DNA from 3 places in the Kitasatospora sp. NPDC006697 genome. Region 2 is predicted to be linked to each of the others. Evidence: predicted binding sites of a transcription regulator. Region 2 holds the regulator's gene; each other region holds the start of a gene.
What was found. Region 2 encodes HrcA, which represses chaperone genes, less so after heat shock. Its sites were predicted from a motif close to TTNGCACTCNGNNNNNCNGAGTGCNAA; they were not measured.
Positions count from the first base shown of each region.

Region 1 (9,772 bases), on a different contig from region 2:
CAGTGCTGCGCTCGTGACCAGTACCCTCCTGCTCTCCGGCTGCGGGACGCTAGGCATCGGCGGCAGCGGCACCGTCACCCTGAAGCTGGTCGCCGCCGACTACGGGGACACCCCCGCCAACAGCACCCAGCACTACTGGGACGACCTGGCACGGCGGTTCGAGGCCGCCAACCCCAAGGTCAAGGTCGACGTCCAGGTGATCAGCTGGACCGACATCGACGGCAAGGTCGCCGCCATGGTCAAGGCCGGCCACTCGCCGGACATCGTGCAGACCGGCGGCTTCGCCGACAAGGTCGCGGCCAACCAGCTCTACCCGGCCCGAGACGTGCTCTCGATGGACACCGAGGCGAACTTCCTGGACGTCTTCAACCGGGCCGGCGAGGTGCTGGGCACCCAGTACGGCATCCCGTTCGTCTCCTCCTCGCGGACCTTCTTCTACAACAAGGCGATCTTCGCCAAGGCCGGGATCAGCCAGCCGCCGGCCAGCTGGGCCGACCTCAAGGCGGACGCCGCGCTGATCAAGGCCAAGGTGCCCGGGGTCATCCCGTACGGGCTGCCGCTCGGGCCGGAGGAGGCCCAGGGCGAGTCGATGATCTGGACCATGAGCGGCGGCGGCGGGCTGACCGACGACGCCGGCGTCTACATCCTGGACAGCCAGCAGAACAAGGACACCTTCAGCTGGCTCAAGCAGAACCTGGTGGACCCCCGCCTCACCTACCCGGACCCCGGCGCGGTGGACCGCAAGACCGCCTTCAACGACTTCGTGGCCGGCAAGGTGGCGATGCTCAACGGCCACCCGTCGCTGGTCCAGATGGCCACCCAGGCGAAGATCGACTACGGCACCTCGGCGATCCCCCGCAAGGACCCGGCGGCCAAGCCCCGCACCCTCGGCGTGGCCGACTGGATGATGGCCTACAGCGCCAACGGCCACCGCCAGCAGATCCGGGACTTCCTCAACTTCGCCTACACCAAGGAGAACACGCTCGCCTTCGACGAGCAGTACAACCTGCTCCCGGTCACCCAGGACACCCTGGACGACATGACCCACAGCGGCAAGCACACCGACCTGGAGCCGTTCCTGAACGCGCTGCCGGCCGCCAGCTTCTACCCGCTGGGCGACCCGGCCTGGGACACCGTCAGCAGCAGGATCAAGACCGACGTCGGCAAGGCCGCCACCGGCGACCCGGCCCCGGTGCTGAGCGAGCTGCAGCAGTTCGCCGAGGAGGCCTCTAAGAAGGCCCGCGGCCAGTAGCCGGTCCGGCCCGCCGCCGGGTGACAATGGCCCGATGAGCGAGCTGACCGAGCGCGAGCGGGCCGTGCTGGCCCTGGAGGCCCGCGGCTGGCGCACCCAGGGTGCCAAGGAGCAGGCGGTCCGCGAGGAGCTGGGCATCTCCGCCACCCGGTACTACCAGCTGCTGAACGGACTGCTGGACCGGGAGGAGGCGCTGCGCCAGGACCCGGTGCTGGTGAACCGGCTGCGCCGGGTCCGGGAGGCCCGCCGCGCCGAGCGTTAGCGTCCGGTGGCCCTGGGTAGGTTGGCCGGCATGGACACTGTGCTGGAACCGACCACCCCCGCCGGCCGGGCGGGCCTGGCCGCACTGCTGGCCGACCCCGGGCGCGCGCTGCTCGCCTTCGACTTCGACGGCACGCTGGCGCCGATCGTCGCCGACCCCGAGCGGGCCGCCGCCCACCCCGGCGCGGCCGGCGCGCTGGCCGCGCTGGCGCCCCGGATCGGCACCCTCGCCGTGGTCACCGGGCGCCCGGCGGCCGCCGCCGTCCGGCTCGGCGGCTTCGCCGCCATGACCGGGCTGGACCGTCTGGTGGTGCTCGGCCACTACGGCGCCGAGCGCTGGGACGGCGCCACCGGCGAGCTGACCGCGCCCGCCGTCCACCCCGGGGTGGCCGCCGTCCGCGCCGAGCTGCCCGGGCTGCTCGCCGCGCTCGGCGCGCCCGAGGGCACCGCGGTGGAGGACAAGGAGCGCTCCCTCGCCGTGCACACCCGGCGCACCGCCGACCCGGACGCGGCGCTGGAGCTGCTGCGCGGCCCGCTGGCCGGGCTGGCCGCCGCGCACGGGCTGGCGGTGGAGCCCGGCCGGATGGTGGTCGAGCTGCGCCCGCCGGGCGTGGACAAGGGCGCCGCGCTCACCGGGCTGATCGCCGAGCGGTCGGCCGGGGCCGTGCTCTACGCCGGGGACGACCTGGGCGACCTGGCCGCCTTCGCGGCCGTCGAGCGGCTGCGGGCCGACGGCCTGCCGGGCCTGCTGGTGGCCAGCGGGCCGGTCACCGGCGAGGCGCCGGTGCGGGAGGTGGCCGACCGGGCCGACCTGGTGGTGGCCGGCCCGGCCGGGGTGGTCGGGCTGCTGGAGCGGCTGGCTCAGGAGCTCAGCGCCGCCAGCTGATCGAGGAACCACTGCTGCGGCGGCAGTGCGGTGGCCGCCGCGGCCAGCCGCTTGGTGCGCTCGGTGCGCTCGGCGGCCGGCAGGGTCAGCGCGCGGTGCAGCGCCTCGGCGGTGCCCAGCACGTCGTAGGGGTTGACCCCGATCGCGTCCTCGGCCAGCTCGGCCCAGGCGCCGGCCTCCCGGGAGAGCACCAGCGCGCAGCCGGCGTCGGAGACCACCGGGACCTCCTTGGCGACCAGGTTCATGCCGTCCCGGATCGGGTTGACCAGCGCCACGTCGGCCAGCCGGTAGGCGGCCAGCGAGCGGGCGAAGTCGTCCTCGACCTGGAGTATCAGCGGCTGCCAGCGCTCGGTGCCGAACTCGGCGTTGATCTCCTCGCTGAGCCGGCGCACCGCCGCGGTGTACTCGCGGTACTCGGCCAGGTCCTGCCGGGAGGGGTAGGCGAAGGCGATGTGCACCACCCGGTCGTGCCATTCGGGGCGGGTGCGCAGCAGGTGCCGGTAGGCCTGCAGGCCGCGGACGATGTTCTTGCTCAGCTCGGTGCGGTCCACCCGGACGACGGTCCTCCGCGGCCCGGAGTCCCCTTGGCCGACGGCCTCGCGCAGCCCGGCCAGCCGCTCCTCGACGTCCGGCCGGTGTGCCCGCTCGCGCAGGAACTCGGCGTCGGCACCCAGCGCGTGCACGCCCAGCCGGGTGGTCCGGCCGCGGTAGCCGACGGTGAGCGCGGCCCGGTCGACGGTGGCGTCCAGCACCCGCTCGCAGCAGTCGGCGAAGGCCTCGGCCCAGCGCCGGCTGTGGAAGCCGGCCCGGTCGGCGCCCAGCACGCCGGTGAGCACGGCCACCGCCCACTCGTCCGGCAGCAGCCGGAAGTAGTCGGCCGGCGCCCACGGGATGTGCAGGAAGTAGCCGATCCGCAGGTCGGGGCGGAGCTCCCGGAGCAGCTCGGGCACCAGGCTGAGGTGGTAGTCCTGCACCAGCACCGCCGCGCCCGGCGCGGCCTCGGCGGCCAGCGCCTCGGCGAAGGCCGCGTTGTAGGCCCGGAAGCCGGCCCACCGGTCGGCCGACTCCTGGTCGAAGGCGGGGGCGGTCGGGGTGTCGTAGAGCATGTGGTGGATGAACCAGAGGGTCGAGTTGGCCACGCCGTTGTAGGCCTGGTCGAACACCTCGGGGTCGATGTCCAGCATCCGTACGGCCTGCCCGCCGACGTCGAAGCCGGCCAGGTCCAGGCGCCCGTCCGGTGCGCTGCGGGCGGCCGCCCGGTCGGCGTCGCCGAGCGCGGCGCAGACCCAGACCGCGTTCGGATCGTCGATCGCGGACAGGCCGGAGACCAGTCCGCCGCCCCCGCGCCGCAGCGTCAGACTGCCGTCCGCCGCGGTGGAGAAGGAGACCGGGCCCCGGTTCGAGGCCACCAGGATGCGTGCGGTCGTTTGATCGGCCATATGACCAACCTTGCCGGGTACACCGCACGGCAAACCCGGACATTGGTCACACCCGGCCGGGCGTCCGAGGTCAGGAACGGTGCTCCCGGTACTCCGGCAGCTCGATCACCGGAGGGCGCTCCAGGGCCGTCACCGGGTGGCCGTGGGCGGTGAACTCCCTGGTCCGGGGGTCGCGGGAGAACTGGGTGAGGACCGGGCGGGCCAGGTCCTCGGCGGCCTTCAGCCGGTGGGTGCGGTCCAGCCGCTCCAGCGCGGTGCGGTAGATCGTGGCGGCCATCCGGCCCAGTGCCTGGCTGTCCTGGTGCCGGTGGTGCCGGACCCCGACGTCGACCTGGGCCAGCGCGTCCAGACCGACCAGGTCCAGCGCGTCCACCAGCAGGCCCAGCTCCACCCCGTAGCCGGTCGGGAACGGCAGCCGCTCCAGCAGCGAGCGGCGGGCGGCGTACTCCCCGCCGAGCGGCTGCACGAATCCGGCCAGCTGCGGCCAGTGCAGGTTGAGCAGCGGGCGGGCGACCAGCTCGGTGACCCGGCCGCCGCCGGCCGGCACCACGGCGCCCTCGGCCTCCAGCGGGCGGTCGTACATCGCCTTGACCAGCTCGATCCCGGGGTCGGTGAGCAGCGGGCCGACGATCCCGGAGACGAAGGCCGGGTCGAACTCGCGCAGGTCGGCGTCGATGAAGCAGACGATCGCGCCGGTGGTCGCCAGCAGCGAGCGCCAGAGCACCTCGCCCTTGCCCGGCACCGCGGGCAGCCGGGGCAGTATGGCGTCCCGGTGCACCACCCGGGCGCCGGCGGCCGCGGCCACCTCGGCGGTCCGGTCGGCCGAGCCGGAGTCCACCACCACCAGCTCGTCCACCAGCGGCACCCGCTCGACCAGCTCCCGGTGGATCACCTCGACGATCCCGCCGACCGTGGACTCCTCGTCCAGGGCGGGCAGTACCACGCTCACCGTGCCGGCCGCGCCGGCGGCCCGCTTGGCGGCCAGTACCTCCGCGAGCGGCCGGTCGGCCGCGGTCCATGACCTGCGGCGCAACCAGCTGGCGGCCTCCGGAAGCAGCTCCGGGCTCTGCTCGGCTGGCAAATCTGGCTCCTCGTCCTGGGCTCACTGAGCGGTCGGTCCCGTCTCGGGTGGCGGACGGGTGGCGGTCGGTACGGCCCCTTCGGTTACAGTCTTCGTACTGCGGTCAGACCTTCGCACACCGGGGTGGACCGCCGGAGAACACCGGCTTCGCAGCCGTACGACAACTTCACAGAGCTCATCCAGAGGGACTGAGGGAACGGCCCGTTGACGTCCCGGCAACCTTCTCGACCGGCCTTCGCGGGCCCCGGCGGGACAGGTGCCAATTCCGTCCTGTGGCGCGCCCGCGCCACGGGGAAGATGAGGAGAGAGGCCTCCGCCATCATGGCTACCGCTACCCCTGCCGCAGCGTCCTCGAACGACACCGTCTCCGTCGACCTCGGCCCCGCCGCAGCGCTGTCCTGTCGCGAGTGCGGCACGAGGTTCCCGCTCGGCCCCAGCTTCGCCTGTCTGGAGTGCTTCGGCCCGCTGGAGATCGCCTACGACTACAGCGGCTACGACGCGGCCGAGCTGCGCAAGCGGATCGAGGCCGGGCCGGCCTCGATCTGGCGCTACGCCCCGCTGCTGCCCGTCCCGGCGGACGTCGCGGGCAAGCCGAACCTGAACCCGGGCTGGACCCCGCTGATCAAGGCCGACCGGCTCGGCGCCGAGCTCGGCTTCACCGGCCAACTGCACATCAAGGACGACTCGGGCAACCCCACCCACTCCTTCAAGGACCGGGTGGTGGCCTGCGCGATCGAGGCCGCCCGCGCCTTCGAGTTCACCACCCTCTCCTGCTCCTCCACCGGCAACCTGGCCGGCGCGGTGGGCGCCGCGGCCGCCCGGGCCGGCTTCAAGTCCTGCGTCTTCATCCCGCACGACCTGGAGCAGCCCAAGATCGTCATGGCCGGGGTCTACGGCGGTGACCTGGTCGGCATCGAGGGCAACTACGACGACGTGAACCGGTTCTGCTCCGAGCTGATCGGCGATCCGGCCGGCGAGGGCTGGGGCTTCGTCAACGTCAACCTGCGGCCGTACTACGGCGAGGGCTCCAAGACCCTGGCCTTCGAGATCTGCGAGCAGCTGGGCTGGCGGCTGCCCGAGCAGATCGTCATCCCGATCGCCTCCGGCTCCCAGCTCACCAAGATCGACAAGGGCCTGCAGGAGCTGATCAAGCTCGGCCTGGTCGAGGACCGGCCGTACAAGGTCTTCGGCGCCCAGGCCACCGGCTGCTCGCCGGTCGCCACCGCCTTCAAGGACGGCCGGGACGTGATCCGCCCGGTCAAGCCGGACACCATCGCCAAGTCGCTGGCGATCGGCAACCCGGCCGACGGCCCGTACGTGCTGGACATCGCCCGGCGCACCGGCGGTGCGGTGGAGGACGTCACCGACGCCGAGGTGGTCGAGGCGATCAAGCTGCTGGCCCGGACCGAGGGCGTGTTCGCCGAGACGGCGGGCGGCGTGACCATCGGCGTGCTCAGGAAGTTGGTCGAGAGCGGGCAGCTGGACCCCTCGAAGGAGACCGTGGCGATCAACACCGGCGACGGCCTGAAGACCCTGGACGCGGTGGCCGGCACCGGCCTGACCGCGACCATCCGGCCGACCCTGGACTCCTTCCGGGCCGCCGGCCTCGGCTGAGCCCGCCACCCCCACCCCCCGATCACCCCGAACCACCAGGAGAGCCACCGATGAGCGCCACCGTCCGCATCCCCACCATCCTGCGCCCCTACACCGACGGCCGGTCCGAGGTGCCCGCGGAGGGCGCCACCCTGGCCGAGGTGATCGCCGACCTGGACCGCAACCACGCCGGCATCGGCGCCCGGGTGCTGGACGACACGGGTGCGCTGCGCCGGTTCGTCAACGTCTACGTCAACGACGACGACGTGCGGTTCGACGCCGGCCTCGCCACCGAGGTGAAGGACGGCGCGACCATCTCCATCATCCCCGCCGTGGCGGGCGGCTGCTGACGGCCCCTCAGGGCCTGCGCGGGGCGTCTTCCGGCCGATCGGGCCGGGCGGCGCCCCGCCGCCGTTTCCAGGTCGTGTCCGGGTCGTGTCCCGGTCGCGCCCTGGGCGGGTCCATGGCGCACCGCGGCAGGGCATAGGCTGTCGGTTGCCCGGACATCCCGCCCGCTGAGACATGGTTGCCCGGTGAGCGGCGGAACCATGTCCGCGACGCGTCAGAATTATTTGGACAATTCGCGGTATTCGTCCGCTATGTCCGAGGCGAATTGCCGAACTCTGTCGTATTCCTCCCTTCCTGTCCGTTGACCCGGCGCTTGATTTGGCGCTGAGTGGCCCTGTTGCTCAGGGCTCCGATCCGGATACATTCAGCCGCGGTCGACGCATCCGTCCGCACTCGGGACGCCAACTGGCAACTGGGAGCGGGCTGCTGCGGTATGCAGGGCCGTGCCCCGGGGGGACACCTTCGGCATGGTCCGCCAGACCCGGGCCCGCGACCAGCGGGCGCGTGAAGGGCCAGCACAGCACTAGGGGAGTTCGGAATGGCTCAGGGCACCGTCAAGTGGTTCAACGCGGAGAAGGGCTACGGCTTCATCGCGGTCGACGGTGGTGCGGACGTGTTCGTCCACTACAGCGCGATCCAGATGGACGGCTACCGCACCCTCGAGGAGGGCCAGCGGGTCGAGTTCGAGATCTCCCAGGGGCAGAAGGGCCCGCAGGCGGACATGGTCCGCGCGGCGGTCTGACCTTTCCGACCCTCGGAGTTATCGGCTCTCACCGAGCTGGTGGACCAAAAGCGGCCGAGCCCGCACCGACGCCCCGTCAGGGGCCGGGTGCGGGCTCGGCCGCTTTCCCGTCCCGGTCCCCCGGCGGGCGCGCGTTGGACCGGGGAGCTTGCACTCGCCACACCGGAGTGCTAATCATTGGCGTTAGCACTCACAGCTTGAGAGTGACAAACGGAACGGGTCGGTGAGGTCCCGGGACGCGGCAGGGGAAAGGACCCCCGCGCTCCAGGACCGTCCGTCGCGGGCGCCCCCGGTCCGAGCAGTCGACCGTGTCCTGGAGGACCACTTCCGATGGCCAAGATCATCGCGTTTGACGAGGAAGCTCGCCGCGGCCTTGAGCGCGGCATGAACCAGCTTGCCGACGCAGTCAAGGTGACGCTGGGCCCCAAGGGCCGCAACGTCGTCCTTGAGAAGAAGTGGGGCGCCCCCACGATCACCAACGACGGTGTCTCGATCGCCAAGGAGATCGAGCTCGAGGACCCGTACGAGAAGATCGGTGCCGAGCTCGTCAAGGAGGTCGCCAAGAAGACCGACGACGTCGCGGGTGACGGCACCACCACCGCCACCGTGCTCGCCCAGGCCCTGGTTCGCGAGGGTCTGCGCAACGTCGCCGCCGGCGCCAACCCGATGGCCCTCAAGCGCGGCATCGAGAAGGCCGTCTCCGCCGTCTCCGACCAGCTGCTGGCCCAGGCCCGCAACGTCGAGACCAAGGAGCAGATCGCGGCCACCGCGTCGATCTCCGCCGCCGACACCCAGATCGGCGAGCTGATCGCCGAGGCGATGGACAAGGTCGGCAAGGAAGGCGTCATCACCGTCGAGGAGAGCAACACCTTCGGTCTGGAGCTCGAGCTCACCGAGGGCATGCGCTTCGACAAGGGCTACATCTCGGCCTACTTCGCCACCGACCTGGAGCGGATGGAGGCGTCGTTCGACGACCCGTACATCCTGATCGCCAACTCCAAGATCGGCTCGGTCAAGGACCTGCTCCCGCTGCTGGAGAAGGTCATGCAGTCCGGCAAGCCGCTGCTGATCATCGCCGAGGACGTCGAGGGCGAGGCCCTGTCGACCCTGGTGGTCAACAAGATCCGCGGCACCTTCAAGTCCGTCGCCGTCAAGGCCCCGGGCTTCGGCGACCGCCGCAAGGCCATGCTGGGCGACATCGCCATCCTGACCGGCGGCACCGTGATCTCCGAGGAGGTCGGCCTCAAGCTCGAGAACGCGGGCCTGGACCTGCTGGGCACCGCCCGCAAGGTGGTCATCACCAAGGACGAGACCACCATCGTCGACGGTGGCGGCGACAGCGACCAGGTCGCGGGCCGGGTCAACCAGATCCGCGCCGAGATCGAGAACAGCGACTCGGACTACGACCGCGAGAAGCTCCAGGAGCGCCTCGCCAAGCTGGCCGGCGGCGTGGCCGTCATCAAGGCCGGCGCGGCCACCGAGGTCGAGCTCAAGGAGCGCAAGCACCGCATCGAGGACGCCGTGCGCAACGCCAAGGCGGCCGTCGAGGAGGGCATCGTCGCCGGCGGCGGCGTGGCCCTGCTGCAGGCCGGTGTCGCGTTCGACAAGCTGGAGCTCGAGGGCGACGAGGCCACCGGCGCCAACATCGTCAAGGTCGCGCTCGAGGCCCCGATCAAGCAGATCGCCACCAACGCCGGCCTCGAGGGCGGCGTCGTGGTGGAGAAGGTCCGCAACCTGCCCGCCGGCCACGGCCTGAACGCCGCGACCAACGAGTACGTGGACCTGGTCGCCGAGGGCATCATCGACCCGGCCAAGGTCACCCGCTCCGCGCTGCAGAACGCCGCCTCCATCGCGGCGCTCTTCCTCACCACCGAGGCCGTCATCGCCGACAAGCCGGAGAAGGCCGCCGCGGCCGCCGGCGGCGGCATGCCGGGCGGTGACATGGACTTCTGATCCTTCGTCGGAAGGATCGGCCGTTCCGCAGTCCGCGAGGGCGGCCTCCCCAAGGGGAGGCCGCCCTCGCGGCGTTCCGTCTCCTGGAGGACCCCTGATGACCGAGCTGGAAACCGCCCTGCACACCGCCCGCGCCGCGATCCTGGCCGATCTGACCGCGCGGGGGGTGACGGATCCCGCCGTGGTCTCGCTGGTGGAGGAGGCGGTGGTGCACCGG
Region 1 is NZ_JBIAGU010000010.1:59,712-69,483, forward strand. Features, by position in the region: gene ACFYNO_RS15955 (extracellular solute-binding protein) at 14-1,252, shown strand; gene ACFYNO_RS15960 (DUF3263 domain-containing protein) at 1,287-1,514, shown strand; gene otsB (trehalose-phosphatase) at 1,545-2,399, shown strand; gene ACFYNO_RS15970 (trehalose-6-phosphate synthase) at 2,375-3,838, opposite strand; gene ACFYNO_RS15975 (glucosyl-3-phosphoglycerate synthase) at 3,909-4,895, opposite strand; SAM riboswitch class I at 5,092-5,223, shown strand; gene thrC (threonine synthase) at 5,241-6,533, shown strand; gene ACFYNO_RS15985 (MoaD/ThiS family protein) at 6,584-6,862, shown strand; gene ACFYNO_RS15990 (cold-shock protein) at 7,399-7,602, shown strand; gene groL (chaperonin GroEL) at 7,933-9,555, shown strand; gene ACFYNO_RS16000 (hypothetical protein) at 9,653-9,772, shown strand, end outside.
Region 1: groL (chaperonin GroEL) is a predicted target of HrcA. The motif match lies at 7,750-7,776, and genes of this name have one in related genera.

Region 2 (9,772 bases):
CATCCGCCGCCCGCCGGGCTCGACCAGCTGGTAGCCGTAGGAGTCCACCGGGTGCGACAGCTCCACCGCCTGCACGGTGAACGGCGCCCCGGGCAGCGGCAGCGGACCGGCCGACCGGATCGGCGAGGGCAGCAGCCGGGCCGTCTCGTGGTAGGCCGTGGCGTACCGCAGCCGGTCGAAGTACTCCTGGCCGCTGGCCGGGTAGTGGCAGGAGACCGGGTGCGGCACCCGGTCCAGGTTGATCCGCTGGATCACCCCGGCCAGGCCCAGGCTGTGGTCGCCGTGGAAGTGCGTGACGAGGATCCGGGTCAGGTCGGTGGCCGAGACGCCGGCGTGCACCATCTGCCGCTGGGTGCCCTCCCCCGGGTCGAAGAGCAGCCCCTCGCCGTCCCAGCGCAGCAGGTACCCGTTGTGGTTGCGGTGCCGGGTCGGCACCTGGCTGGCCGTGCCGAGGACGACGAGTTCGCGGTTGCTCACGGGGGCTCCGGGGTTGAACGGATCCTGGACTCAGGTCCGGCCGGTCAGACCAGGCCCTCGTGGAAGTCGCCGCCGCCGAGCACGTGGACGTGCGCGTGGAAGACGGTCTGGCCGGCGCCCGCACCGGTGTTGAAGATCATCCGGTAGCCGTGGTCGGCGATCTTCTCGTCGGCGGCGACCGCGGCGGCCTCGGTCAGCAGCCCGGCGGCCAGCTCCGGCTCGGCGGCGGCCAGCGTGGCGGCGTTCGGGTAGTGCGTCTTGGGGATCACCAGCACGTGGGTCGGAGCCTGCGGGTTGATGTCCCGGAAGGCCAGCGTGGCCGGGGTCTCGCGGACCACGGTGGCCGGGATGGCGCCGGTGACGATCTTGCAGAAGACGCAGTCGGGGTCGAGCTGGTCGGCCATGAGTCGGGCTCCGGTGGTCGGCGGTGCGGCGGACACCCCCGGCCGCGGGGCCGGGGGTCTGACGTTCCGCCAACCTACCGGACTCGACGGCCCGTCAGGGCAGCGGAGGAGGGGTCCTGGCGGGCTGCTCGGCCAGCTTGGCGAGCGCGATCCGGACCGCCTCGGCGAGCTGCGGATCCTCGCCGGCCGCCCACTCGTGCGGGGCGATCGGCACCTCCACGTCCGGGGTGACGCCGCGGTTCTCCACGCCCCAGCCGTAGCCCTCCAGCCAGATCGCGTACTTGGGCTGGGTGACGCCGGTGCCGTCGACCAGGCTGTAGCGGTGGTCGATGCCGATCACCCCGCCCCAGGTGCGGGTGCCGACCACCGGGGCGATGCCCAGCGCCTGGATGGCGGCGTTGACGATGTCGCCGTCGGAGCCGGCGTGCTCGTCGGCCAGCGCCACCAGCGGGCCGCGCGGGGCCTCGCCCGGGTAGCTGTCCGGGGTGGCCAGGTCGCGGCCCACGCCCCAGCCGACGATCCGCCGGCTCAGCTTCTCGATGATCAGCTGCGAGGTGTGGCCGCCCCGGTTGCCGCGCAGGTCGACCAGCAGGCCCTCCTTGGCCACCTCCACCCGCAGGTCGCGGTGGAGCTGGGCCCAGCCGGCACTCATCATGTCCGGCACGTGCAGGTAGCCGAGCCGGCCGCCGGAGAGCTCGCGGACCGCGGACCGCCGGCCGGCCACCCAGTCGTGGTAGCGCAGCGCCTCGTCGTCGGCGAGCGGGACGGCCACCGGGTACCGGACCGTGCCGTCGGCGCGGCGGACCGTCAGCTCCACCGGCTGGCCGGCGGTGCCGGCCAGCAGCGGGGCCGGGCCGGTCACCGGGTCCACCGGGCGGCCGTCCACCGCGAGCAGCGCGTCGCCCGGGCGGATCGCCACCCCGGGCTGGGCCAGCGGGGAGCGGGCCCGCGGGTCGGAGGACTCGCCGGGCAGGATCCGGGCGATCCGCCAGACCTCGCCGTCCCGCTCCAGGTCGGCGCCGAGCAGGCCCTGCGGGCGGAAGGCGTGGCCGCCGCGGCCGGGCGGGCTGACGTAGCAGTGCGAGGTGCCCAGCTCGCCGACCACCTCCCAGAGCAGGTCCACCAGGTCGTCGTGCGAGCCCAGCCGCTCCACCAGCGGGCGGTACCGGTCCAGCACCCCGGTCCAGTCCACGCCGTTCAGGTCGGCCCGCCAGTAGTTGTCGCGCATCAGGCGGCCGTTCTCGTCGAACATCTGCCGCCACTCGGCCGCCGGGTCCACGGTGACCCGCAGCCGGGCCAGGTCCACCCGGGTCTCGTCCTCGTCACCGGGCTTGCGGTCGGCGGGCACGATCCGCAGCTCGCCGCCGTCCAGCACGGCCAGCCGGCTGCCGTCGCCGCTGACCTGGAAGCCGTCGAGGCTGTCGGCCAGCTGCTCGACCCGCAGCTTGCGCAGATCGAACCGCTCCAGCACCGGGCCGGGGCGCTCGTCCTCCGGGGTGGCCGCGTCGTCGCCCAGCTCCCCGACCACCGGGTACCTGGTCCAGAGCACGCCGTCCTTGGCCGCCCGGAGCACCCCGAAGCGGCCGCCCTCGACCGGGAACGGCACGATCCGGTCGGCCAGGCCCGCCAGGTCCACCTCGGTGCGGGCCGGCTGCTCCTCGGCGGGCTCCCCCGCCGCGCCCTCGCCCTCCGACTCGGACTCGGACTCGGACTCGGGCTTCTCCGGCTTCTCGGCGGACTTGTCCTCCTCGCCGTCGGCCGGGCGGCCCAGCCGCTGCGGACCGAACGGGGAGGGGGTCTCGGCGGCCAGCGTGATCAGGTACGGGCGGGCGCCGGTGGGGAAGCCCAGGTCGAAGCTGTGCGCGTCGTAGACCGGGTCGAAGTTGCGGGCCGAGATGAAGACCAGGTGGCGGCCGTCGGCGGTGAAGACCGGCGAGGTGTCGTGGAAGCGCTGCGGGGTGGCCTCGGAGACCGTCCCGGTGGCCAGCTCGGCCAGCATGATCTGCCGCAGCGACCAGGGGCCGAGGGCGGGCTGGGACCAGGCCAGCCAGTCCGACTCGGGGGCGAAGGCCAGGCCGCTGACCTCGCCGTCCCGACTGCGCGCCAGCTCGGTCACCGTGCCGTCGGCCAGGGTGACCAGCAGCACCCGGCCGTCGTGCGAACCCACCGCGGCCAGCCGGCCGTCCGGCGAGACGGTCAGCCCGAGCACCCTGCCGAGCTGCCCGGCGGCCAGCCGGTGCCGCTCCCCGCCGAGCACGTCCGGGGCGTACTCCAGGGCGTCGTCGCCCTCCGCGTCGGTCACCCAGAGGGCGCCCTGCGGGGCGTCCTCGCCGGTGGACGGGACCACCCGGGCCAGCCGGTTGCGCACGCCCGGCGCCTCGGCCAGCACCCGGGCCGGGCCCTCACGGTGGGTCAGCCAGTGCACGGTGCCCCGGACCACCACGGCGGCGGCCCGGGCGGTGGCGTCCGGCGCCGCGGTCTCCACCCGGCCGGCGGCGGCCAGCGGGTGGCTGCGGCGGCCGCTGCGCGGGCCGGCCGGGGTGACCGCCAGCCGGCGCGGCCGCGCGCCGCCCTCCAGGCTGTCCAGCAGCCAGAGGTCGCCGGCGCTGTGCCAGACCACCCGGGTGCCGTCGGTGCTCGCGTTGCGGGCGTAGAACTCTCCCCCAGCCTTCGGCCGGGAGGTGCCCCCACTGTCCGGGGTGTGGCGGCGCAGGTCGGTGCCGTCCGGGAGGCTGGAGTAGAGGTGGCCGCAGCCCTCGTGGTCGCTCAGGAAGGCCAGCCGGCCGGCCACCCAGAGCGGGGACTCGATGTTGCCGTCCAGCTCCTGGTGGATCCGGGTGAACTCGCCGCCGGTGCTGCCGATCCACAGCTTGCCGGCGGTGCCGCCGCGGTACCGCTTCCAGCGGGCCGGCTCCAGGCTGAAGGAGGAGAGCAGCAGCGCCCGGTCGCCCTCCGGCTCCAGGGCCAGCCCGCCGATCGGTCCGTAGGGCAGCCGGCGCGGGCTGCCGCCGTGCAGCGGGACGGCGAAGGCCCAGGCCTGGCGGCTGGTCGGCTGGCCGGCGCTGGTGATCGCGATCGGCTCGCCCTGCGGGGTCCAGCCGCGCAGCAGGGTGCGGTTGGTGCTGCCCCAGTGGGTCAGCCGGCGGGCCTCGCCGCCGTCCGCCGGGGCGGCGTAGACCTCGGCCGAGCCGTCCCGGCTGGAGGTCCAGGCGATGGTGCGGCCGTCGGGCGAGAAGAGCGGATGGGAGACCGGGGAGCGGTCGGCGGTCAGCCGCCAGGCCCGGCCGCCGTCGAGCGGCGCGAGCCAGACGTCATCCTCGGCGACGAAGGTCACCAGGTCGCCGTGGAGATGGGGATGGCGCAGGTAGGCGCCGCCGGTGGAGATGCTCTCGGAGTCCGTCACCTCGTCAGGTTATGCACCGCCAGGGCACCGGGACCACCGATTCCCGGGAGCTTGCCGGGGAGTGGGGAGGAAGACCTGTTCACGTGCTTGACGCGGCGATGACGGGGAGTCGGCGCTGCGTGACGGCGGTGGGCCGGGCCGGTGGGCCGGGCGCCCGGCGGGCGGGCGGGGCCCACCGGCCCCGGGAGGTCAGGACCAGCGGCCGGTGCGGCCCAGCAGCAGCGCGCCGGCGGCCACGCCGGCCGTGGAGGTGCGCAGCACCGAGGCTCCCAGCCGGTAGGGGCGGGCGCCGGCCTCGGCGAAGGCGGCCAGCTCCTCGGGGCTGATGCCGCCCTCCGGACCGACCACCAGCACCAGCTCGCCGCCCGTCGGCAGCTCGGCCGTGGCCAGCGGCTCGGCCCCCTCCTCGTGCAGCACCGCGGCGAAGTCGGCGGCGGCCAGCAGCGGGAGCAGCTGACGGGTGGTCACCGGGTCGGCCACCTCCGGGAAGCGCAGCCGGCGGGACTGCTTGCCCGCCTCCCGCGCGGTGGCCCGCCACTTGGCCAGCGCCTTGGCGCCGCGGTCGCCCTTCCACTGGGTGATGCAGCGGGCGGCCGCCCAGGGAACCACCGCGTCCACGCCGACCTCGGTCATGGTCTCCACCGCCAGCTCGCCGCGGTCGCCCTTGGGGAGCGCCTGGACCACGGTGATCCGCGGGCCGGGCGCCGGCTCGGTGCGCAGCTCGGCCACCTCGACGTCCAGCGCGTCCTTGCCGTGCAGGGCGGCCACGGTGCCGAGGACACCCAGGCCCTGACCGTCGGTCAGGGTGACCTGCTCCCCCGGCTCCAGGCGCTTCACGGCGACGGCGTGCCGCCCCTCGGCGCCGTCCAGCCGGACCAGGCTGCCGGGCGCGGCCGCGGTCAGCCGGGCGGAGTCGACGACGAAGACGGGTGCGGTCATGGCTGGCTTTCCGGAGGTGGGTGGGAGTGGGCGTGGGAGAGGAGGGGCCGCGCCCCCAGCGGCACCAGGGCGACCGGTGGGGGGCGAACGGCACGGGGGCCGGCGGGGCTGGTCAGCCCACCTCCGGCCCCCGGTGCGCCCGCTTCCGGGGCGACGGAGCCTCAGCGCCCGTTGAAGGCGTCCTTGAGCCGGGAGAACAGCCCCTGCTGCCCGGGCGCGAACTGGCCGGAGGGCCGCTCCTCGCCGCGCAGCACCGCGAGCCGGCGCAGCAGGTCCTCCTGCTCGGCGTCGAGCTTGGTGGGCGTCTGCACCTCGACATGCACTATCAGGTCGCCCCGACCGCCCCCGCGCAGGTGGGTGATGCCCCGGCCGTGCAGCGGGATGGACTGGCCGGACTGGGTGCCCGGGCGGATGTCCACATCCTCCGGGCCGTCCAGGGTCTGCAGCGGCACCTGGGTGCCGAGCGAGGCGGCCGTCATCGGGATGGTCACCGTGCAGTGCAGGTCGTCACCGCGGCGCTGGAAGGTCGTGTGGCTGGTCTCGGCGATCTCCACGTAGAGGTCGCCGGCCGGGCCGCCGCCGGGGCCGACCTCGCCCTCGCCGGCCAGCTGGATCCGGGTGCCGTTGTCGACACCGGCGGGGATCTTGACCGTGAGGGTACGGCGGGCCCGGACCCGGCCGTCGCCCGCGCACTCCGGGCAGGGGGTGGGCACCACGGTGCCGAAGCCCTGGCACTGCGGGCAGGGGCGCGAGGTCATGACCTGGCCCAGGAAGGAGCGGGTCACCTGGGAGACCTCGCCCTTGCCGCGGCACATGTCACAGGTCTGCGCGGTGGTGCCGGGGGCGGCGCCCTCCCCGTTGCAGGTGGTGCAGGTGACGGCGGTGTCGACCTGGAGTTCCTTGGTGGTGCCGAAGGCGGCCTCCTCCAGGGTGATCTCCAGCCGGATCATCGCGTCCTGGCCGCGCCGGGTGCGGGAGCGCGGACCGCGCTGGCCCGCCGCCGCCCCGAAGAAGGCGTCCATGATGTCCGAGAACCCGAACCCGGCCGCACCGGCGCCGAACCCGCCGGCCCCGCCGTTCGGCGAGAGCGGGTCTCCGCCGAGGTCGTAGACCTGGCGCTTCTGCGGGTCGGAGAGCACCTCGTAAGCGGCGTTGATCTCCTTGAACCGCTCCTGGGTCTTCGGGTCCGGGTTGACGTCAGGGTGCAGTTCACGGGCCAGGCGCCGAAACGCCTTCTTGATCTCGTCCTGCCCCGCGTCCCGTCGGACGCCGAGTACCGCGTAGTAGTCCGTGGCCACCAATGACTCCGCTTGTTCCGCTTCTAGAAGGTGCTGCTAACTGGGGTGTTGCTAAGACTCGGCGAGGATCTGCCCCACGTACCGGGCCACCGCACGGACCGCCCCCATGGTGCCGGGGTAGTCCATCCGGGTCGGTCCGATCACTCCGAGTTTGGCCACGCTCTCATCGCCCGAACCGTAACCGACCGAGACGACCGACGTGGAATTCAGCCCCTCGTAGTCGTTCTCCCGGCCGATCCGGACCGTCATACCGCCATCATTGGCCTCACCGAGGAGCCGGAGCAGGACCACCTGCTCCTCCAGCGCCTCCAGCACCGGCTGGATGGTGAGGGGGAAGTCATGGCCGAACCGGGTCAGGTTGGCCGTGCCGGCCAACATGATCCGCTCCTCGTTCTGCTCGACCAGCGACTCGAAGAGGGTGGAGAGCACCGTGGCCACGATCGGCCGGTCGGCCGGCTCGAAGGAGGCCGGCAGGTCCTCCACCAGGGCCGGCACGTCCGGGAACCGGCGACCGCCGGCCCGGGCGTTCAGCCGGGCCCGCAGATCGGCCAGGGTGGTCTCCCGGACCGGACCGGGGCAGTCCACCAGCCGCTGCTCGACCCGGCCGGTGTTGGTGATCAGCACCAGCATCACCTTGGCCGGTGCGAGCATCACCAGCTCGACGTGGCGGACCGTCGACCGGGTCAGCGAGGGGTACTGGACCACGGCCACCTGGCGGGTCAGCTGGGCCAGCAGCCGCACGGTGCGGGCCACCACGTCGTCCAGGTCGACCGCGCCGTCCAGGAAGTGGCGGATCGCCCGGCGCTCCGGGGCGCTCATCGGCTTGACCTCGGCCAGCCGGTCCACGAAGAGGCGGTACCCCTTGTCGGTGGGGATCCGCCCGGCGCTGGTGTGCGGCTGCTGGATGTAGCCGTCCTCCTCCAGCGTGGCCATGTCGTTGCGCACGGTGGCCGGGGAGACGCCGAGGTTGTGCCGCTCCACCAGGGCCTTGGAGCCGACCGGCTCCTCGGTGCCCACGTAGTCCTGGACGATGGCCCGCAGCACGGCGAGCTTGCGGTCGTCCAGGGCGAGGGCGGCGCCGGGCTCACCGCCGGTGAGCGAGCGGGCGGCGGCCGCCCGGGCGGCGGGGGTGCGGCCGGTGCGGGAGGCCGGGGCACGGCCGGGACGGCGGCCCCCCGCCGGGGCACCGCTGTCGACGGCCTCGGCGGCGACGCCCGGGGACTCGACGGTCGGGGACTCGACGGCCGCCGGTTCGCGGCCGGTCGGACGCGGGTCGGATTCGGGTTCGTCGAACATGGCACGCACCTCCCTCTTCGCGCGTTGTCCTGGTACCAGGTCCTGCACTCTCCGTAGATCGGTTGGCACTCTTGACTGAGGAGTGCCAAAACCGTACCTGCCAGTGTAAGGCCCGGGTACGACCGCAGGAACGCCCTGTCCCGGGATGCCGCGCGGATCACGTGTCGGTGCGCGCCGGGTTGGTGCCCACCGCCGGACGAAGTGGCAGCATCGATATCAATCACGACGGATGGACCCCAAGGAGCAGAAATGTCGGTCGCCGGACCCCACACCCGCTTCGCTCCCGATCGTGGTCTGACCGGGCGGATGGTCACCACCATGTTCTTGATCGGGCTGCTCTACGTAGCCTTCACCGGCGCCCTGATCGTGTTGCTCAAGGGCGCCTGGCCGCTGGTGGTGCTGCTCTCCGGCGGGCTCTTCGTCGCCCAGTTCTGGTTCAGCGACAAGATCACCCAGCGGGCGATGGGCGCCCACGAGGTCACCCCCGAGCAGTACCCGCAGCTGCACGGCACCATTGACCGGCTCTGCGCCCTGGCCGACATGCCCAAGCCGCGGGTCGCGGTGGCCGACAACGACATGCCGAACGCCTTCGCCACCGGCCGCAACCCGAAGAACGCCGTGGTCTGCGTCACCACCGGCCTGCTTCGCCGGCTGGAGCCGGAGGAGCTGGAGGGCGTGCTCGCCCACGAGCTCTCGCACGTGGCTCACCGGGACGTCGCGGTGATGACCATCGCTGGCTTCCTCGGCGTGCTGGCCGGTGCGATCACCCGGATCGCGCTCTACACCGGCATGTGGGGCGGCAACAACCGGAACAACAACAACAATGACAACACCGCGATCGCGATCGTGGTGGTCTCGCTGGTCAGCGTGGTGGTCTACGCGATCAGCTTCCTGCTGACCCGGCTGCTCTCCCGCTACCGCGAGCTGGCCGCCGACCGGGCCGCCGCCCAGCTCACCGGCCGGCCCAGCGCGCTGGCCTCCGCGCTGACCAAGGTGACCGGGCAGATCGGCGCGATCCCGACCCAGGACCTGCGCCAGGCCCAGCCCTACAACGCCTTCTTCTTCGCCCCGGCGCTGAGCGCCAAGGAGGCGGCCACCCAGCTGATGTCCACCCACCCGAGCCTGGAGCAGCGCCTGGAGCAGCTGGAGAAGATCTCCCGGGAGCTGGGGCACTGACGGGGTAGGAGTGGGGGTGACGGCGCAGCCCCGACAGCGGCGGCGGCCGGGCGGTACCGAACCGATCTGGAAGGAACGACCTGTGGGATTCCTGGACGCGCTGCTCGGACGGAGCAAGCCGGTCCGTCCGGACCTGGACCAGCTCTTCGGCCTGCCCTCGGCGGCGCTGACCCTGGAGGCCGCCGCGGGCTTCACCCCGACCGGGCTGGGCTCGGTCTGCTTCGCGGCGGTGGAGGGCGGTGCCTTCGGCGAGGTGGAGCGGCAGGTGCGGGCGCTGCTGGACGCCGACACCCCCGAGGGCGGGGTGCCGGTGGAGGCCAGCCGGGACGGGTACGGCTACTCCTGGCTGCTCGCCCGCCACCTGCCCGAGGAGCTGCCGGAGCTGGTCAACGACCTGCACGCGGTCAACAGCGAGCTGGAGGCCAACGGCTTCGGCCCGCAGCTGCTCTGCTCCCTGGTGGGCTTCCGCAATGCCGAGGGCCAGTCGCTGGCCCTGGTCTACCTGTACAAGCGCGGCACCTTCTACCCGTTCGCGCCGATGCCGGGCGGCGGGGAGCGGCGGAACAGCCCGCTGGAGATCCAGGTGAAGGCGATGCTGGGGAACGACCTGCGGGTGGAGTCGGACCTCAGCCGGTGGTTCCCGGTCTGGGGCGCGCCCGGGCTCTGAACCGGTCCTGGAAGGCGGCGGTGCGCCGGTCCCGGGCCGGGGCCGGCGCACCGCCGGGTGGTTGTCCGCTGTGCAGGTGTCAAGGAGCGGTGCTGCCGCGGCTGACGGCACG
Region 2 is NZ_JBIAGU010000006.1:127,764-137,535, reverse strand. Features, by position in the region: gene ACFYNO_RS10710 (ribonuclease Z) at 1-477, opposite strand, end outside; gene ACFYNO_RS10705 (histidine triad nucleotide-binding protein) at 522-881, opposite strand; gene ACFYNO_RS10700 (PDZ domain-containing protein) at 976-4,284, opposite strand; gene ACFYNO_RS10695 (16S rRNA (uracil(1498)-N(3))-methyltransferase) at 4,474-5,223, opposite strand; gene dnaJ (molecular chaperone DnaJ) at 5,385-6,521, opposite strand; gene hrcA (heat-inducible transcriptional repressor HrcA) at 6,573-7,817, opposite strand; gene htpX (zinc metalloprotease HtpX) at 8,067-8,993, shown strand; gene ACFYNO_RS10675 (hypothetical protein) at 9,076-9,660, shown strand.

Region 3 (9,772 bases), on a different contig from region 2:
CGACAACGGGGCGATGGTGGCCGCGCTCGGGGCCGAGATGGTCTGGCGCAACCGGGAGCCCTCGGCGCTGGACCTGTCGGCCGACTCCTCGCTGCCGGTGACCGAGGTGTCGGTGCCCGCCCCGGCCCACACCGACGTGCACGGCGAGGCCTACCGGGCGCTGGGGCAGTAGTGCGGGCCGCGATGTGGGAGGCCCGGGCCGCCGACGGGCGCGGGGCCGAGCTGCTGGGCTGGGCCCGGGAGCGGCTGCTGCCGGCGCTGGCCGGGGCGGCCCGGCTGGAGCTGTTCAGCGCGCCCGGGGAGCGCGTGCTGGTGATCGCCTGGTGGCCGGAGGGCGTGCAGCCCGCCGAAGCGGTGGAGCCGCCGGCCGGGCTGCTGGCGCGGCCGGTCCACCGGTGGTCGTTCCGCAGCGAGTATGTAATCTCGGAACTGCCTGCCGAATCGGACAGGTGACCACCCGTCAGGAACACCAGCTGGGAGAGCGCCGCACCGTGAAGACCAACTCCAGGGCGCGGTCGGCTGCCGTCGCCGCCGGCGCGCTCGCCCTGCTCACCGCGGTGGCCGCCTGCTCCAGCAGCAGCGCGGGCAGCGGGTCCGCGGCCGGACCGGCCGCGCCGCCGGCCGGCAGCAGCCCCGGGGCGGCCGGCTCGCCCGCCCCCTCGGCGGCGGCCTCCGCGCCCGCCGCCTCCGCGGCGCCCTCGGGCGGGCCCGCGGCGGACCCGGCCGCCTGGGCCAAGTGGAACCTCAAGCCGCTGCCGGCCGCTCCCGCGGCCCCGGCCGACAAGCCGGTCAAGCTGACCAAGACGGGCACCGTCCCGGTGATCGACCACATCCAGACCGGCGACAAGGTCGTCTTCGTCACCATCGACGACGGGGCCGAGAAGGACCCCAAGTTCGTCCAGATGCTGACCGACCTCAAGGTCCCGATCACCATGTTCCTGACCAAGGACATCATCAAGAACGACTACGGCTACTTCAAGCCACTGCAGGCGCTGGGCAATTCCATCCAGAATCACACCGTCACCCATCCGGTGATGAGCAAGCTGCCGGCCGAGAAGCAGAAGACCGAGATCTGCGACGACCAGACCACGCTCACCCAGCAGTACGGCACCGCCCCCTTCCTGTTCCGCCCGCCGTTCGGCGACGGCGCCCACACGCCCACGCTGAACGAGTCGGTCCAGCAGTGCGGCCCGCGGGCGATCGTGCTGTGGAAGGAGTCGATGCAGATCCACGACATGCAGTACCAGGGGGCCAAGACCCTCCAGCCGGGCGACATCATCCTGGCCCACTTCCGCGGCCCGAGTGAGCTCAAGGGCGAGACCATGACCCAGATGTTCGGCGAGCTGCTCAGCCGCATCCAGGAGCAGGGCTTCGCGGTCGCCCGGCTGGACGACTACATCCAGGCGCCCGGCTGACGCCGGTGGAGCCGGAGGCGCTGCGGCCGGCCGGGCGGGCGCTAACCGCCGACCGGGTGCCCGAGCATCATCAGCGGACCGTTCGCGGTTCGGCTGAGAATCACCGTCAGGCTGTTCGGCCCGCTGGGCTTGAGCTGGCGGCGCAGCTCCTCCGGGGTGATCGCCATCCCGCGCTTCTTGATCACCACGGTGCCGACCGCCCGCTCGCGCAGCAGCGCCTTGAGCCGCTTCACCTGGTAGGGCAGCACGTCGGTCAGTTCGTAGGCGTGCGCGTAGGGGGTGTGCACCAGGGTGTCGGAGGTGACGTAGGCGATCATCGGGTCGATCAGCGTGCCGCCGACCCGCTCGGCCACCTCGGCGACCATGTGGGCCCGGATCACCGCGCCGTCCGGCTCGTAGAGGTAGCGGCCGACCGGGCCGGCCGGCGGGTCGGGCAGGGCGCCGCCGGCCAGGCTGTGCGGGCCCGGCAGCAGGGTGGCCCGGTGCGGCGCGCCGGCCCCGGTGCCGAACCAGAGCACCGCCTCCTTCACCTCGCCGTGGTCGGAGACCCACTCCGCCTCGGCGTCCGCGGGCACCGCCCCGTGCGGGATGCCGGGGGCCACCTTGAGCGCGCCGATCCGGCCGGCGCGGCCGGCCTCGACCGCCCAGGAGAGCGGCGGGGAGTAGGCCTCGGGGTCGAACACCCGGCCGCGGTCGGTGCGCCGGGCCGGATCGGTGAAGACGGCGTCGAAGCCGTCGAGCGCGAGCCCGGTGACGTCGGCCTCGCGGACCTCGATCAGCCCGGCCAGGCCGAGCGCCTCGGCGTTGGCCCGGGCCACCGCGCAGGTGAACGGGTCGCGGTCGACGGCGAGCACCTCGATGCCGCGCCGGGCCAGGGCGATCGCGTCGCCGCCGATGCCGCAGCACAGGTCGGCCAGCCGGCGGGTGCCCAGCTCGGCGAACCGGCCGGCCCGCCACTCGGCCACGCTGCGCCGGGTGGACTGCTCGACGCCCTGGGGCGTGAAGTACATCAGCGCGGCGTCCGCGCCGAACTTCGCCTCGGCCCGCCGGCGCAGCTGCGCCTGGGCGATGGCCGCCGAGACCAGCTCGGCCGGGTGGTGCCTGCGCAGCCGGGTGGCCACGGCCAGCTCGTCACCCGGGGTCAGCCCGGCCAGCTCGGCCAGCAGCGCCCGGCCGCGCTCGGTCAGCAGTTCTTCGAACGTCTCCACCGGGACATTGTCCCGGCCGTGGGACTCGCGGACGCGCCGTTGGCACTCTGGTTGACTGAGTGCTAACCGCAGCCTATGGTCGTTCCTGGCACTCACCCCAGGGGGAGTGCTAACGCGACGATACCGGTCTGACCCCCGCGACGGCAGACAGGAAGCTTCGCCCCTTACCTGTTAGACAACCCCGTAATCTCCGAAGGGGAGCTCGGACGTGACCACCAGCAGCAAGGTTGCCATCAAGCCGCTTGAGGACCGCATCGTGGTCCAGCCGCTCGACGCCGAGACCACCACGGCCTCCGGCCTGGTTATCCCGGACACCGCCAAGGAGAAGCCCCAGGAGGGCGTCGTCCTGGCCGTCGGACCGGGCCGCTTCGAGGATGGCCAGCGCCTGCCGCTCGACGTCAAGGTCGGCGACGTCGTCCTTTACTCGAAGTACGGCGGCACCGAGGTGAAGTACCAGAACGAGGAGTACCTCGTCCTCTCGGCCCGCGACGTTCTCGCCATCATCGAGAAGTAAGCGACCCGGCGGACCGAGCGTCCGCCACCGGCCCGCCCCGGATCCGTGTCCGCAGAGACAGGGGCCCGGGGCGGTGCTGTTCGGCACCCCGAACGTCACGCAACGCAGATATCCCGAGGAAACGGAATCATGGCGAAGATCCTGCAGTTCGACGAGGACGCCCGCCGCTCGCTCGAGCGCGGTGTCAACAAGCTGGCCGACACCGTCAAGGTGACTATCGGTCCCAAGGGCCGCAACGTCGTCATCGACAAGAAGTTCGGCGCCCCGACCATCACCAACGACGGCGTGACCATCGCCCGTGAGGTCGAGCTGGACGACCCGTACGAGAACCTCGGCGCGCAGCTGGTCAAGGAGGTCGCCACCAAGACCAACGACGTCGCGGGTGACGGCACCACCACCGCCACCGTGCTCGCCCAGGCGCTGGTCAACGAGGGTCTTCGCAACGTTGCCGCGGGTGCCGGCCCGGCCGCCCTGAAGAAGGGCATCGACAAGGCCGTCGCCGCCGTTTCCGAGCACCTGCTGTCGGTCGCCCGGGAGATCGACGGCAAGGACGACGTCGCCGCGGTCGCCAGCCTCTCGGCCCAGGACCCGCAGGTCGGCGAGCTGATCGCCGAGGCGATCGACAAGGTCGGCAAGGACGGCGTGATCACCGTCGAGGAGTCCAACACCTTCGGCGTGGAGCTGGACTTCACCGAGGGCATGCAGTTCGACAAGGGCTACCTGTCGCCGTACTTCGTCACCGACCAGGAGCGCCAGGAGGCGGTCCTGGAGGACCCGTACATCCTGATCAACCAGTCGAAGATCTCCTCGATCCAGGAGCTGCTGCCGCTGCTGGAGAAGATCCTGCAGGCCGGCGCCTCCAAGCCGCTGCTGATCATCGCCGAGGACGTGGACGGCGAGGCGCTCTCCACCCTGGTGGTCAACAAGATCCGCGGCACCTTCAACGCGGTGGCCGTCAAGGCCCCCGGCTTCGGCGACCGCCGCAAGGCGATCCTCGGCGACCTGGCCACCCTGACCGGTGCCACCGTCATCTCCGAGGAGGTCGGCCTCAAGCTCGACCAGGCCGGCCTGGACGTGCTGGGCAGCGCCCGCCGGATCACCATCACCAAGGACGAGACCACCATCGTCGACGGTGCGGGCGACAGCGAGGCCGTGGCCGGCCGGGTCGCCCAGATCAAGGCGGAGATCGCCAACACCGACTCCGACTGGGACCGCGAGAAGCTGCAGGAGCGCCTGGCCAAGCTGGCCGGCGGGGTCTGCGTGATCAAGGTCGGCGCCGCCACCGAGGTGGAGCTCAAGGAGCGCAAGCACCGCCTGGAGGACGCCATCTCGGCGACCCGCGCCGCGGTCGAGGAGGGCATCGTCGCCGGCGGCGGCGCCTCCCTGGTGCACGCGTCCAAGGTGCTCGAGGGCGGCCTGGGCCTGTCCGGCGACGAGGCCACCGGTGTCGCCGTGGTCCGCAAGGCGCTGCACGAGCCGCTGCGCTGGATCGCCCAGAACGCCGGCCTCGAGGGCTACGTCATCACCCACAAGGTGGCCGAGCTGGAGACCGGCTTCGGCTTCAACGCCGCCACCGGCGAGTACGGCGACCTGGTGAAGGCCGGCGTCATCGACCCGGTCAAGGTCACCCGCTCGGCGCTGGAGAACGCCGCCTCGATCGCCTCCCTGCTGCTCACCACCGAGACCCTGGTGGTGGAGAAGAAGGAGGAGGAGCCGGAGGCCGGCCACTCGCACGGCGGCCACGGCCACTCGCACTGATCACGCGTCAGCCGCTGACGGCCCGGTCCCCCGCTCGCGCGGGGGGCCGGGCCGTCCGGTTTACCCTGGGCGCATGATCGAGGCACGGCATCTGAGGGTCCTGCGGGCGGTGGCGCGCACCGGTTCGTTCTCCGCGGCGGCGCGCGAACTCGGGTGCACCCAGCCGGCGGTCAGCCAGCAGATGAAGGCGCTGGAGAAGGCGGTGGAGCTGCCGCTGGTGGTGCGCTCCGGGCGCGGGATGCAGCTCAGCGAGGCCGGCGAGGTGCTGCTCAAGCACGCCTCCGGGATCCTGGCCGGGCTGAGCGCCGCCGAGCAGGAGGTGGCCGCGATCGCCGGGCTGCGCTCCGGGCGGGTCCGGCTGGTCTCCTTCCCGACCGCCAGCTCCACCCTGGTGCCGCCCGCCGTCGCCCGGCTGCGGGACGCCCATCCGGGAGTGCGGGTCTCGCTGGTGGAGGCCGAGCCGCCGGAGGCGCTGGCGATGCTGCGCGGCGGCGAGTGCGAGATCGCGCTGGCCTTCCGCTACCCGGACGGCTGCGCGCCCGCCGTGCCCGCGCACGGCACCAGCCGGGCGGCCCGGGCCGAGGCGGTGCTGGCGGCGGCCGAGAACACGGCGGCGGCGGACTGGTCCGATCTGGTGGTGCGCCCGCTGCTCGACGACCCGCTGGTCGGGCTGCTGCCGCCCGGGCACCCGCTGGCCGGGCGGGACGAGACCGCGCCGGTGGCGCTGGCCGAGCTGGCGGGGGAGCAGTGGATCGCCGGCTGCCCGCAGTGCCGCGGGCACCTCGTGGAGCTCTGCGGCCAGGCCGGTTTCGAGCCGCGGATCGACTTCGCCACCGACGACTACCCGGCCGTGGTCGGCCTGGTGGCGGCCGGACTCGGCGTGGCGGTGCTGCCCGGGCTGGCGCTGGCCGCCGTGCGGCCGGACGCCGTCGCCGCGGTGCCGGTGCACACCGCGGCCGGCGGGCCGGCCCGCCGTGAGGTGGTGGCGCTGACCCTGCCGGACCTGGCCGAGGTGCCGGCCGTCGCGCTCATGCTGGACCGGCTCGCCGTGGTGGCGGCCGGTCGCTGAGCCGGCCGGTGGCCGGCCGCAGGAACGTTTCAGCAGCGCGGCGTGCTCACTGACGGACGGTCAGCGGTACCTCGACCGCGCGGTTCCTGGCCCGGCCCTGCAACTCCTCGCGCTCGTCCTCGGTCAGCCCTCCCCAGACGCCGTAGGGCTCGCGGACCGCGAGGGCGTGCGCGGCGCACTGGGTGCGCACCGGGCAGCGCATGCACACCTCCTTGGCGCTCTGCTCGCGCGAGCTGCGCGCTGCGCCGCGCTCTCCCTCCGGATGGAAGAAGAGCGAGCTGTCCACGCCGCGACAAGCGGCGGACAGCTGCCAGTCCCACAGATCCGCGTTGGGGCCGGGGAGTCGGGAGAAATCTGCCATGGCTCAATCCCTTCGATGAGGGTTCCGTGCGGCGAGGCTGCGAGGGACCGGAGTGGACACCTGGAAATATGACTTACGGCGGCCTATGGGACAAGTCACCCACAGACCCGCACAGCAGTCAATGATCGTACAAAAGCTATAAAAACGGACGAACCGGGCAAGAGGGAAGTCAGTCGGCTGTGGCAATCGGGTGGCAGGGAGCCCGCGCGGTGCGCTGGGTTGTGCGCCTTCGCCGGCCGGCGACCGCAAAAGAGCGGTGTTCACCCCGCGATGCGGCTGATCAGTGATGGGTCGGCCACGTACAGTGGTGGAGATGGCCCTGAAGGCCGTAACTCATTCGAGTGACGGTCGTTGGAAGTGCGGAGAGAGTTCGTACCAGCCAGGAGGCTCAACGTGACGCGGATCAGCTGCGGAGGACGGTCATGACTTCCGTTCTCGTTTGCGACGATTCACCGCTTGCCCGGGAGGCGCTGCGCCGTGCCGTGGCGACCGTTCCGGGTGTCGACCGGGTGACCACGGCGACCAACGGTGAGGAGGTCCTCCGCCGCTGGGTGGCCGACCGTTCCGACCTCGTACTGATGGACGTCCGGATGCCCGGCCTCGGCGGGGTGGAGACGGTGCGCCGGCTGCTGTCGGCCGACCCCGGCGCCCGGATCATCATGCTCACCGTCGCCGAGGACCTGGACGGCGTGGCGCTCGCGGTCGCCGCCGGTGCCCGCGGCTACCTGCACAAGGACGCCTCCCGGGCGGAGCTGCGGGCCACCGTCACCCAGGCGCTGGCCGACCCGACCTGGCGGCTGGCGCCGCGCCGGCTGCGCAGCCCCGACATGGGCGCCGCGCCGACCCTGACGGCGCGTGAGATCCAGGTGCTGGAGGGGATGAGCCACGGCCGCAGCAATGCCGAGATCGGCCGCGAGCTCTTCCTCTCCGAGGACACCGTGAAGACCCACGCCCGACGGCTGTTCAAGAAGCTGGGCGCGTCCGACCGGGCGCACGCGGTGGCTCTGGGCTTCCGCTGGGGCCTGGTCCGCTGAGCGGCCGCCGACCGTGCCGCGCCCCTTCCTCGGACGGCCGGGGAACGGGGCGCGTCGGCTTCCTGGGCCACGCACCCTAGGTCGTTCGGCGGTGGAGGCTGCACCATGGAGGGGTGGAGCGCAATGGCGGCGGGAGCGGGGGTGGCTCGGTGACGGCGACGGACGGCGCGGCACCGGATAACGTTCCGGTGCACAACTCCGGACGCGGTGCGACGTTTCCTGGCTCGACCAGGCACCATGGACCGATGCGTGACGACGAGACCGGTGACCTCGCGAGCAGCGATCAGCCGCCGGCCGAGGAGGCGCCCCGGAGTGCCGGGCGGGGCCGCCGGCCGGCCGCCGCTGGCACGTCGCCGCTGGTCGCCGAGCTGCTCTCGGCGGCGGTGCGCGGCGAGGGCCCGGCGACTGACGCACTGTTGGCCTACGTCCATCCGCTGGTGCTGCGGTACTGCCGGGGCCGGCTGGTCCGGCTGCCGGGCGGCGCCCGGCACCACGTGGACGACGTGGCCCAGGAGGTCTGCGTGGCGGTGCTCTGCGCGCTGCCCCGCTACCGGGACGAGGGCCGGCCGTTCGAGGCCTTCGTCTACTCCATCGCGGCGCACAAGATCGCCGACCTGCAGCGGGCCGCGATGCGCGGGCCCGGCTCCACGGTGATCCCGCCGGACGACCTGCCCGAGGTGGTGGACGAGGCGCTCGGCCCGGAGGAGCGGGCGCTGCTCAGCAGCGACGCGGCCTGGATGCGCGAGCTGCTGTCGAATCTGCCGGCCCGTCAGCGCGAGCTGGTGCTGCTGCGGATCGCCGCCGGGCTCTCGGCCGAGGAGACCGGCGAGATGCTGGGCATGTCGCCGGGCGCGGTGCGGGTGGCGCAGCACCGGGCGCTGAGCCGGCTGCGGGCGCTGGCGGAGGAGTCGGCCTGACCTGCGGGGGCCGGAATCAGTCACGCGCGGTCGCTGTTGTCAAGGGGGCGCGGCGCACGCGTTCCCGATGCCAGTACCATGGGGTATCGGCGCCTGGACAGGTTGCCAAAGATCCGCCCGGACGAGCGGCGTCACCTCGTAGGTTCGTCCAAAGAGCGGTGGTTCTGGCTTCCTGCGTGTGCCGGTGAACGCGCCCCGCGACCCCGCGACCTGGGGCGCGAAGCAGACCGTTACGGCCGGCCACGGGAAGGTACCCCCCACCATGTCTCTTAACGCCGCAGGCGTACCCGAGAAGTTCGCCATGCTCGGGCTCACGTACGACGACGTCCTGCTGCTGCCCGGGGAGTCGCACGTCCTGCCCAACCAGGTGGACACCTCCTCCCGGGTCTCCCGCAACGTGCGGGTGAACATCCCGCTGCTGTCCGCCGCGATGGACAAGGTGACCGAGTCCCGGATGGCCATCGCGATGGCCCGCCAGGGCGGCGTCGGCGTGCTGCACCGCAACCTCTCGATCGAGGACCAGGCCAACCAGGTCGACCTGGTGAAGCGCTCCGAGTCCGGCATGGTCACCGACCCGATCACGGTCGGCCCGGACGCCACGCTGGCCGAGGCGGACGCGCTCTGCGCCCGGTTCCGGATCAGCGGCGTGCCGGTGGCCGACCCGGACGGCAAGCTGCTCGGCATCGTCACCAACCGCGACATGGCCTTCGAGTCCAACCGCGCGATCCTGGTCCGCGAGATCATGACCCCGATGCCGCTGATCACCGGCAAGGTCGGGATCTCCGGCGAGGACGCGGTCGGGCTGCTGCGCCGCCACAAGATCGAGAAGCTGCCGCTGGTCGACGACGAGGGCCGGATCAAGGGCCTGATCACCGTCAAGGACTTCGTCAAGGCGGAGAAGTACCCGAACGCCGCCAAGGACGCCGAGGGCCGGCTGCTGGTCGGTGCCGCCGTCGGTGCCAGCGCCGAGGCCTTCGACCGAGCCCAGGCCCTGGTCGAGGCGGGCGTGGACTTCCTGGTGGTGGACACCTCGCACGGCCACAGCCACAACGCGCTGGACTGGATCGCCAAGATCAAGTCGGCGGTGTCGGTGGACGTGGTCGGCGGCAACGTGGCCACCCGGGACGGCGCCCAGGCGCTGATCGACGCCGGCGTGGACGGCGTCAAGGTCGGCGTCGGCCCCGGCTCGATCTGCACCACCCGGGTGGTGGCCGGCATCGGCGTGCCGCAGGTCACCGCGATCTACGAGGCCGCGGTGGCCTGCCAGGCGGCCGGCGTGCCGGTGATCGGCGACGGCGGCCTGCAGTACTCCGGCGACATCGGCAAGGCGCTGGCCGCCGGCGCCGACACCGTGATGCTGGGCTCGCTGCTGGCCGGCTGCGAGGAGTCGCCGGGCGAGCTGCTCTTCATCAACGGCAAGCAGTTCAAGTCCTACCGCGGCATGGGCTCGCTGGGCGCCATGCAGTCCCGCGGCCAGGGCCGGTCCTTCTCCAAGG
Region 3 is NZ_JBIAGU010000002.1:226,084-235,855, forward strand. Features, by position in the region: gene tsaD (tRNA (adenosine(37)-N6)-threonylcarbamoyltransferase complex transferase subunit TsaD) at 1-172, shown strand, start outside; gene ACFYNO_RS04180 (hypothetical protein) at 184-453, shown strand; gene ACFYNO_RS04185 (polysaccharide deacetylase family protein) at 450-1,415, shown strand; gene ACFYNO_RS04190 (methyltransferase domain-containing protein) at 1,457-2,623, opposite strand; gene groES (co-chaperone GroES) at 2,832-3,137, shown strand; gene groL (chaperonin GroEL) at 3,267-4,895, shown strand; gene ACFYNO_RS04205 (LysR substrate-binding domain-containing protein) at 4,969-5,964, shown strand; gene ACFYNO_RS04210 (WhiB family transcriptional regulator) at 6,011-6,325, opposite strand; gene ACFYNO_RS04215 (response regulator transcription factor) at 6,748-7,359, shown strand; gene shbA (RNA polymerase sigma factor ShbA) at 7,605-8,276, shown strand; gene guaB (IMP dehydrogenase) at 8,539-9,772, shown strand, end outside.
Region 3: groES (co-chaperone GroES) is a predicted target of HrcA. The motif match lies at 2,663-2,689, and genes of this name have one in related genera.